2 regions of the Salicola sp. AFF1 genome follow, and region 1 is predicted to be linked to the other one. Evidence: predicted binding sites of a transcription regulator. Region 1 holds the regulator's gene; the other holds the start of a gene.
The links. Region 1 encodes sigma-54, which starts transcription at its own class of promoters, with help from an activator protein. Its sites were predicted from a motif close to TGGCACNNNNNTTGCTNT; they were not measured.
Positions count from the first base shown of each region.

Region 1 (4,414 bases):
CCGAGTTTGTTGATGATGGTGACGGTGTCTCGGATCATGTGCGTTTCCGCTGTTCAGGGCGTCGGTGGCGCGTCAGGCAGCTCTGTGTGTCGGACCTGGACGGTGCTGAACGCGCGCCGCAGGTGATTCGCCAGTTCTTCGGCCATATAGACTGATCGGTGCTGGCCGCCGGTACAGCCTATGGAGACGGTCATGTAGGAGCGGTTGACCGTGTGGAATGCCGGCAGCCAGCGGTCCAGAAATCCCTTGATATCACCGAGCAGGGCGTCCGTTCCGGGTTGGCCCTTGAGGTACTCGCGGATGGGGGCGTCCAGTCCGGTGTAGCTGCGGAGCGAGTCATCCCAGAAGGGATTGGGCAGGCAGCGCACATCGAAGACGAAATCGGAATCAATGGGAACGCCGTGCTTATAGCCGAAGGACTGGATCAACAGCGCCATCTGTTGTTCGTCACGCCCGACGATGCGTTCACGCACCATGTCTCGCAGTTCGTACATGGAGCGTTCAGTGGTATCGATATGCAGGTCCGCCAGTCGCGCAATCGGTTCCAGCAGGCTCTTTTCATCCTGGATCGCCTCGGAAAGGGAGCGGGCGGAGGTGCTCAGCGGATGCTTGCGCCGTGTCTGGTGGAAGCGCTGCAGCAGGATGCTGTCCGCCGCATCCAGGTAGATGATTTCCACCCTCAGCTCTGGATGCTGGAGCTGGCGGTAGAGGTTTTCAAAATCGGCGATGTCCGCGGAGAGGTTGCGCGCGTCAATGCTGACCGCGACGTCGCGTTGCTGCTCATCGGATTCCAGGGCCTTGCGTGTCAGCGGCTGGAGCAGCCCGATGGGCAGGTTGTCGATGCAGTAATAGCCAAGGTCTTCCAGTACATGCAGGGCCGTGCTTTTGCCGGAGCCCGAGCGGCCGCTTACGATGGTCAGTTTCACAGGCCGATCTCCCGCCGTGTGGGTAAGGGCGACGTTACTGGGACGCTTTTTCGCTGGCGACGATCAGGTCGTACAGTTCCTGCGAGTCCTGGCACTGGCGCAGGCGCCGGCACAGGCTGCGGTCATTGAACTTCTCGGCCAGCTGGCTGAGCAGTTCCAGGTGCTCACTGGTGGCATTCTGCGGCACCAGGAGCACGAACAGCAGGTCCACCGGTTCACTGTCGATGGCATCAAAGTTGATGGGGGCGTCCAGCGTCAGTAGCGCGCCTACTACGCGCTTACAGTCTTCCAGCCGGCAGTGCGGGATGGCGATGCCTTGCCCGATGCCGGTGCTGCCAAGACGCTCCCGTGCAACCAGATTATTGAAGATCTGGTTTTCCTCAAGCTCCGGGTAGTGCTGGGCTACTCTCTCGGCAATGGTCTCGAGGATGCGCTTCTTGCTGGTCCCCGGAACGCCACAGAGGGCCAGCTCCGGGGCAAGAATGGATTCGATGGACAGTGATGAATGGACCATGGATACCGCTTGGGATCAGCGGGTGGCCGCACCGTGCTGGCGTTCCACCTGCTTTTCCTTGTGTTTGAGAATTTGCCGGTCAAGCTTGTCCACAAGCTGATCGATCGCCGCGTACATATCGTCGTGCTGGGCCTTGGCGTTGATGTCGCCCCCGGTAACGTGGAGCGTGGCTTCGGCGGTCTGCCTTTGCTTGACCACCGACAGCGTCACCTGGGTGTTGCTGATCTGGTCCGTATGCCGTTCAAGTTTTTCCATCTTGCTCCGGACATAGTCCTTCAGGGCTTCTGTCAGCTCGATGTGGTGACCTGAAATGTTGAGTTGCATAGTCCGCTCCTGTTGTCGCTTAGGCCCGGCCACCGGAAGGTGGCCATCATACAGGCGTCAGGCCCTCTAGACGAGACGTTTGCGCTCGTTTGAGGGCGGGATGTGCATCGCCTCGCGGTATTTGGCAACCGTTCGGCGCGCCACATTGATGCCCTGGTCACTGAGTATAGTCGCTATGCGGTTGTCACTCAGCGGTTTCCGGCTTTCCTCCTCGTTGATGAGCTTGCGGATCATGGCGCGGATGGCGGTGGATGAGCATTCGCCGCCTTCGTCCGTGCTCACGTGACTGGAGAAGAAATACTTGAGCTCGTAAATGCCCCTGGGGGTATGCATGTACTTCTGGGTGGTGACACGGGAAATGGTGGACTCATGCATGTCCACAGCCTGGGCGATCTCGGAGAGGATCAGCGGCTTCATCGCTTCCTCGCCTTCCTCGAAGAACTTCTGTTGATGATCGACGATCTGGGAGGCGACTTTCAACAGCGTCTCGTTACGGCTCTGAAGACTTTTGATGAACCACTTCGCTTCCTGGAGCTGATCCTTCAGGTAGGTGTTGTCGGCGCTGGCATCGGACTGGCGGATGAGCGACGCATACAGGTTGTTCACCTGGAGCCGGGGGGCGATTTCCGGATTGAGTTCAATTTTCCAGCGTCCTTCCTGGCGGGAGACGATGACGTCCGGGACCACGTACTCCGTTTCGTCCTCACCGATGGCATCACCGGGGCGCGGGTTAAGGCTCTGGATCAGGCCCAGAACCTCCTTGAGTTGCGCTTCGCTGAGACGGCTGCGGCGCATGAGCTGGCGGTAGTCCCGGTTGCCGAGCAGCTGAATGTAATGGCTGACGACCAGCCGTGCCTGCTTGAGCCAGGGGGTGTCCGGGGGCAGCTGGTTGAGCTGGATCAGCAGGCATTCCCGCAGGTCCCGCGCGGCAACGCCGGGCGGATCAAAGTGCTGGATGCGGTGCAGGACCGCCTCGACTTCGTCCATTTCCAGCGGGTCTTCGTCGTCCGCCGCACTGAGCCCCTGGTGGATTTCTTCCAGGCCCTGGGTCAGATAGCCGGCGTTGTCGGTGGCATCAACCAGAGCATGGGCGATGACCCGGTCGCGCTCGGACATGGGAGTGAGGTTGAGTTGCCAGAGCAGGTGATCCTGAAGGGTTTCGCCGCGGCTGTTGCGGCTCTCGAAATCCATTTCGCTGCCATCGTCTTCGGGGCGTGAGGCAGCGGGAGTGGCGGGAGCGCTCTGGTAGACGTCATCCCAGGCGGTATCCACGGGCAGGTTGTCGGGGATCTCGCTGTTGTCCTGCCAGTTCTCGTTCTCCGAGCTGCTGGCGTCGGTATTGCTGGTACTCGGCTCCTCTCCCCCTTCGCCGGTGGTTTCAGCGCTTTCATGGTCGCCGTCGCCGCTGTCCGCTGCCTGATCGGCCTCAGTATCGGTGTCGGTATCCGTCTCCGCCTCGGCTTCCTCGGCGGTTTCAAGCATGGGGTTGGATTCCAGCTGTTGCTGGATTTCCTGCTGCAGGTCGAGAGTGGAGAGCTGGAGTAACCGTATTGCCTGCTGCAGCTGGGGCGTCATGGTGAGCTGTTGGCCCATCTTCAACTGCAGGGACGCTTTCATGACCATCGACTGCTTTCCCGTTCCCGATTGTCCAGCATTTAGAAACCTTAATGGGTCCTCCAGAGGACCGGCAGGGATTTTGCTTACCCCTTCTGGATCGAGTGTACAGGCGAACTGGGCAGGGCGACAACGGTTCCAGAGTGCACGTGTTACAGACGGAACTCGTCGCCCAGGTAGACTTCCTTGACCTGCTGGTTGGCAAGGATGTCCTCGGCGGTGCCGGAGGCGATGATGTGGCCTTCGCTGACGATGTAGGCGGTCTCACAGATGTCGAGCGTTTCGCGCACATTGTGGTCGGTGATCAGCACCCCAATGCCGCGGTCACGTACCTGGCGCACGATCTGCTTGATGTCGCTGACCGAGATCGGATCCACGCCAGCAAAGGGCTCATCCAGCAGGATGAAAGCCGGTTCCACGGCCAGGGCGCGGGCGATTTCGGCGCGTCGGCGCTCCCCGCCGGATAGGCTCATCCCAAGGCTGTTGCGGATGTGGCTGATGTGGAATTCACGTAACAGCGCTTCCATGCGCTCTTGCCGTTGTGCCTTCGTAAGGTCGCTGCGTGTTTGCAGGATGGCCATGAGGTTCTCCGCCACCGTCAGGCGCCGGAAGACCGAAGCCTCCTGGGGCAGATAGCCGATGCCTGCCCGGGCCCGGCCGTGCATGGGCAGGTGGGTGATGTCGCGGTTGTCGATCCGGATGCGGCCCCGGTCGTGGGGGACCAGGCCCACAATCATGTAGAAGCAGGTGGTCTTGCCGGCCCCGTTGGGCCCCAGAAGCCCCGCAATCTGGCCACTCTGGATGGCAAGGGAGACGTCCATCACCACTGGGTGGCGGCGGTAGCTCTTGGCCAGGTTCAGGGCTTCCAGTGTCGCCATGGGGGTGCTCAGTTACTGCCGTTGTTGTCAGGGGAATCGCGGTCCGGCTGGATGGTCATCTCCACCCGGTCCTGGTCGTCGTCTTCCGAGCTGGAGGCGGTTACGATGCGTTCGCCCACGTCGTACACGATCCGGTTGCCCCGGAACCGGTCACCCTG
Region 1 is NZ_JBXAYL010000004.1:120,067-124,480, forward strand. Features, by position in the region: gene AC1RQI_RS04090 (HPr family phosphocarrier protein) at 1-38, opposite strand, end outside; gene rapZ (RNase adapter RapZ) at 54-926, opposite strand; gene ptsN (PTS IIA-like nitrogen regulatory protein PtsN) at 961-1,440, opposite strand; gene hpf (ribosome hibernation-promoting factor, HPF/YfiA family) at 1,456-1,764, opposite strand; gene AC1RQI_RS04110 (RNA polymerase factor sigma-54) at 1,831-3,381, opposite strand; gene lptB (LPS export ABC transporter ATP-binding protein) at 3,531-4,256, opposite strand; gene lptA (lipopolysaccharide transport periplasmic protein LptA) at 4,265-4,414, opposite strand, start outside.

Region 2 (4,414 bases), on a different contig from region 1:
GTGAAGGACGACGTCTGTGTTGCCAGTATTTCGGGCGGCACCGACATTGTCTCCTGCTTCGCGCTGGGTAACCCCACACTGCCGGTCTACCGGGGTGAGTTGCAGTGCCTGGGGCTGGGCATGGATGTGGCATTTGCCGATGAGCAGGGGCAGCCGCTTGCCAGCGGCAAGGGCGAGCTGATCTGCCGGAATGCCTTCCCGTCGATGCCCCTGGGATTCTGGAAGGACCAGGACAATGAGCGTTTCCACAACGCCTACTTCAGTCGCTTTGCGGGTGTCTGGGCCCATGGGGACTATGGCGAGCTGGTTCCCCACCCAGCCACCGACACCACACCGGCCCAGACGGGCGTCATCATCCACGGTCGTTCCGATGCGGTGTTGAACCCGGGTGGTGTCCGGATCGGGACGGCCGAAATCTACCGTCAGGTCGAGAAGGTGGATGAGGTGGTGGAGTCGTTGGCGATTGGTCAGCAGTGGCAGGACGATGTGCGCGTGGTCCTGTTCGTGCGGCTGCACGATGAGGCATCACTGGACGACGCGCTGTGTCGGCGTATTCGCCAGACGATCCGTGACAACACCACGCCACGGCACGTGCCCGCCAAAATACTGGCAGTGCCGGATATTCCCAGGACCCTGAGCGGCAAGACCGTCGAGCTGGCGGTGCGCAATGTCGTGCATGGTGAGCCGGTGAAGAACCAGGATGCCCTTGCCAACCCGGAAGCACTGGCGTATTTCCGGGATCGGCCTGAGTTGGCGGAGTGAAGGCCCCACCAATGCAGGTTCCATAAAAAAAGGCGCCCTGGGGCGCCTTTTTTCGTTCGGGGTGTAAGGCAATGGCTCAGCCGTTGCCTTCGAACTCCGGATAGGCTTCCATACCGCACTCGGCGATATCCAGGCCTTCGTACTCCTGTTCTTCGCTCACGCGGATGCCCATGACCGCCTTGAGGATGCCCCAGACAATCAGGCTGGCGACAAAGACCCAGACAAAGATGGTCAGGATGCCGACGATCTGGCCGATGAAGGTGGCTCCACCGTTGGTCACCGGCACCAGGAGCAGACCCAGGATGCCGACAACACCGTGCACCGAGATCGCCCCCACCGGGTCGTCGATGCGCAGCTTATCCAGGGCGATGATCGAGAAGACCACCAGAACACCACCAAGAGCGCCAAAGATCGTTGCGGCCAGCGGTGTCGGCGTGGACGGCTCGGCGGTGATGGTCACCAGCCCCGCGAGCGCCCCGTTGAGCAGCATGGTCAGGTCGGCCTTGCCGAACATCAGCCGGGCAACAATCAGGGCGGCCACGGCGCCACCCGCAGCGGCGGTATTGGTGTTCAGGAAGACAATGGCCACTGAGTTGGCGGTCTCAACACTGGCTGCTGCCAGCACCGAACCACCGTTAAATCCGAACCAGCCCATCCAGAGGATGAAGGTGCCCAGTGTGGCCAGCGGCAGGTTGGCGCCCGGAATCGCGCGGACTTCACCGTTGCGTCCGTACTTGCCCTTGCGCGGACCCAGGAGCAGAACACCGGCCAGGGCCGCTGCCGCGCCCGCCATGTGCACGATGCCGGAACCGGCAAAGTCACTGAAGCCAAGATCCGCCAGATTGTAAAGGCCGAACACTGCTGAGCCACCCCAGGTCCACGCGCCTTCCAGCGGGTAGATGAAGCCGGTCAGCACAACCGTGAAGGTAAAGAACGCCCAGAGTCTCATCCGCTCAGCCACGGCGCCGGAAACGATCGACATGGCGGTTGCCACGAAGACGACCTGGAAGAAGAAATCCGAGGCCGGGGCATAGGTGGATACTGCTTCATAGGTGAAGCCTTCGGAAACGCCCGGATCCATGATGCCGGAAAGGAAGGTACCACCGCCGTACATGATGGAGTAACCGCAGACCATGTACATGATGCACGCGATGGCATAAAGACCAACGTTCTTGGTCAGGATCTCGGTGGTGTTCTTGGCCCGGACGAGGCCGGACTCAAGCATGGTGAAGCCTGCCGCCATCCACATGACGAAGGCACCACAGATCAGAAAGTAAAAGGTATCAAGTGCAAACTGCAGTTCGTTGACTGTGTTTTCCATTGGAATAAGCCCTCCGCACAAGGCTTTTCAAATTCAGGAATGTCGCTATGGCCTCGGGGTCAGCGTCAGACGGCTTCCTCGCCGGTTTCACTGGTCCGGATCCGGATTGCCTGCTCCAGCTCGCTGACGAAGATCTTGCCGTCACCGATCTTGCCGGTGTTGGCGGCTTTCGAGATGGACTCGATGACCTGGTCCAGCAGCTTTTCGCTGATGGCGATCTCGACCTTCACCTTGGGCAGGAAATCAACCACGTACTCGGCACCGCGGTAGAGTTCGGTGTGGCCTTTCTGGCGGCCGAATCCCTTGACCTCCGTGACGGTGACACCCTGGACACCGATTTCGGACAGGGCTTCGCGCACGTCATCAAGCTTGAACGGCTTAATAATCGCTGTCACAAGTTTCATGTGGGTTTCTCCTTTCGTTGCCGGCCCAGCCGAACTGGGTTATGGCGGCCTGAATCGGGGTGCATCGTTGGCCCGCAGCAGGTTGTGCGGACTCTGTGCAGACCTTTGCACGCCCTGTGCCAACGCTGAAATAAACTTAAAAACAATAAGTTACATTATGCGGCCGAGGTGCGGCCCGGCTGCATTGCCCCATTGTAGCGCATTCATCCCTGGCGTGACCCAATCCGGGGCATCTGAGGGTCGGCTGGGCCCGCTGGAGGCGCTGTGCTAGCATACTCAGAATAACGAACCCAGGAGTTGCCGCCATGCCCCGTAGCCCCCAGGATCTTTTCAATGAACTGCGTGGTCAGCTGGATCAGGCCATGCCGGACATGGCCCGGGTGGCCCGTGACGATGTGGAACAGCACGTGCGGATGGCGGTGAGTTCGGTGATTGACCGCCTGGATCTGGTGACCCGCGAAGAGTTTGATGCCCAGGCCGCGGTGCTGGCGCGCACCCGGGAGAAGGTTGAGGCGCTGGAGAAGCGCGTCGCGGAGCTGGAAGAGCGCCTGGACGACAGCCAGCAGTAACCCCGGAATCCGATTAACAACAGGGATGTTGCCATGAGTTTTGCCGTAATCCACACGCGGGCTCGGGTGGGCGTGGATGCCCCTGCCGTAACCGTTGAAACCCATCTTTCTGGCGGCCTGCCGTCACTGTCCATCGTGGGCATGCCCGAAGCGGGCGTGCGCGAGAGCAAGGATCGGGTGCGCAGCGCCCTGCTCAACAGCGGTTTTGACTTTCCCGCCCGCCGCATCACCATCAACCTGGCGCCAGCCGATCTGCCCAAGGAAGGCAGTCGTTTTGACCTGCCCATTGCGCTCGGCATCCTGGCCGCCTCGGGGCAGGTTGAGCCCAGTGCGGTGGATGCCATGGAGTTCATGGGCGAGCTGGCGCTGGATGGCAGCCTGAGGCCACTGGAGGGCATCCTGCCCGCGGTGATGGGGGCACGGGCCAGGGCGCGCACCATCATGGTGCCCTCCGGCAATGCCGAGGAAGCGGCCCTGGCCAGCCAGGAGGATACCTTCGCTGCGGATCATCTGCTCAACGTCTGTGCCCACCTGAAAGGGGAGCAGCGACTGGCGGCGATTGCGCCGCGCGAGGCGGAGGACCTCAGTCCTGGGGCAGTGCCGGACCTGGCGGACGTTCAGGGCCAGCACATCCCCAAGCGGGCCCTGGAGATCGCCGCTGTGGGCGGCCATAATCTCCTGTTCCATGGTCCGCCCGGTACCGGCAAGAGCATGCTGGCCAGCCGCATGCCAGGGCTGTTACCGCCGCTGGCGAGGGAGGCCGCGCTGGAGGTGGCCTCGGTGCATTCGGTGGCAGGCTCCTTCAGCCAGGCCAGGGGATGGCGCACGCCGCCTTATCGGGCGCCGCACCACACGGCTTCTGCCGTAGCCCTGGTTGGCGGTGGCAGCAGTCCGCGCCCCGGTGAGATTTCGCTGGCCCACCGGGGTGTGCTCTTTCTGGATGAACTGCCGGAATTCGACCGCAAGGTGCTGGAGGTGTTGCGCGAGCCCATGGAATCCGGCGAGATCGTCATCGCCCGTGCCCATACCCGCGTAACGTTTCCCGCCCGCTTCCAGGTGGTGGCTGCCATGAATCCCTGTCCCTGCGGCTATGAAGGCCATCCCGACATTGCCTGTCGCTGTTCCGCCCAGCAGGTGCTGCGTTACCAGAGCCGGCTTTCTGGCCCTCTGATGGACCGGTTTGATATGCACGTGGGCGTACCGGTTCAGGATGGCCGTACCCTGCTGCGTCCTGAAAAGGGAGAGATCAGCAGTGCCGAAGTCCGGGAGCGCGTCAGAGCGCTTCGTACCATCCAGCACCAGCGCGGTGCACTGAACGCGGAACTGGCCGGGGAGGCATTGCACCATGCCTGCGCGAT
Region 2 is NZ_JBXAYL010000009.1:41,492-45,905, reverse strand. Features, by position in the region: gene AC1RQI_RS07930 (acetoacetate--CoA ligase) at 1-762, shown strand, start outside; gene AC1RQI_RS07925 (ammonium transporter) at 839-2,083, opposite strand; gene glnK (P-II family nitrogen regulator) at 2,149-2,487, opposite strand; gene AC1RQI_RS07915 (accessory factor UbiK family protein) at 2,793-3,056, shown strand; gene AC1RQI_RS07910 (YifB family Mg chelatase-like AAA ATPase) at 3,090-4,414, shown strand, end outside.
Region 2: a site for sigma-54 is predicted at 2,592-2,609, ahead of glnK (P-II family nitrogen regulator). Genes of this name have one in related genera too.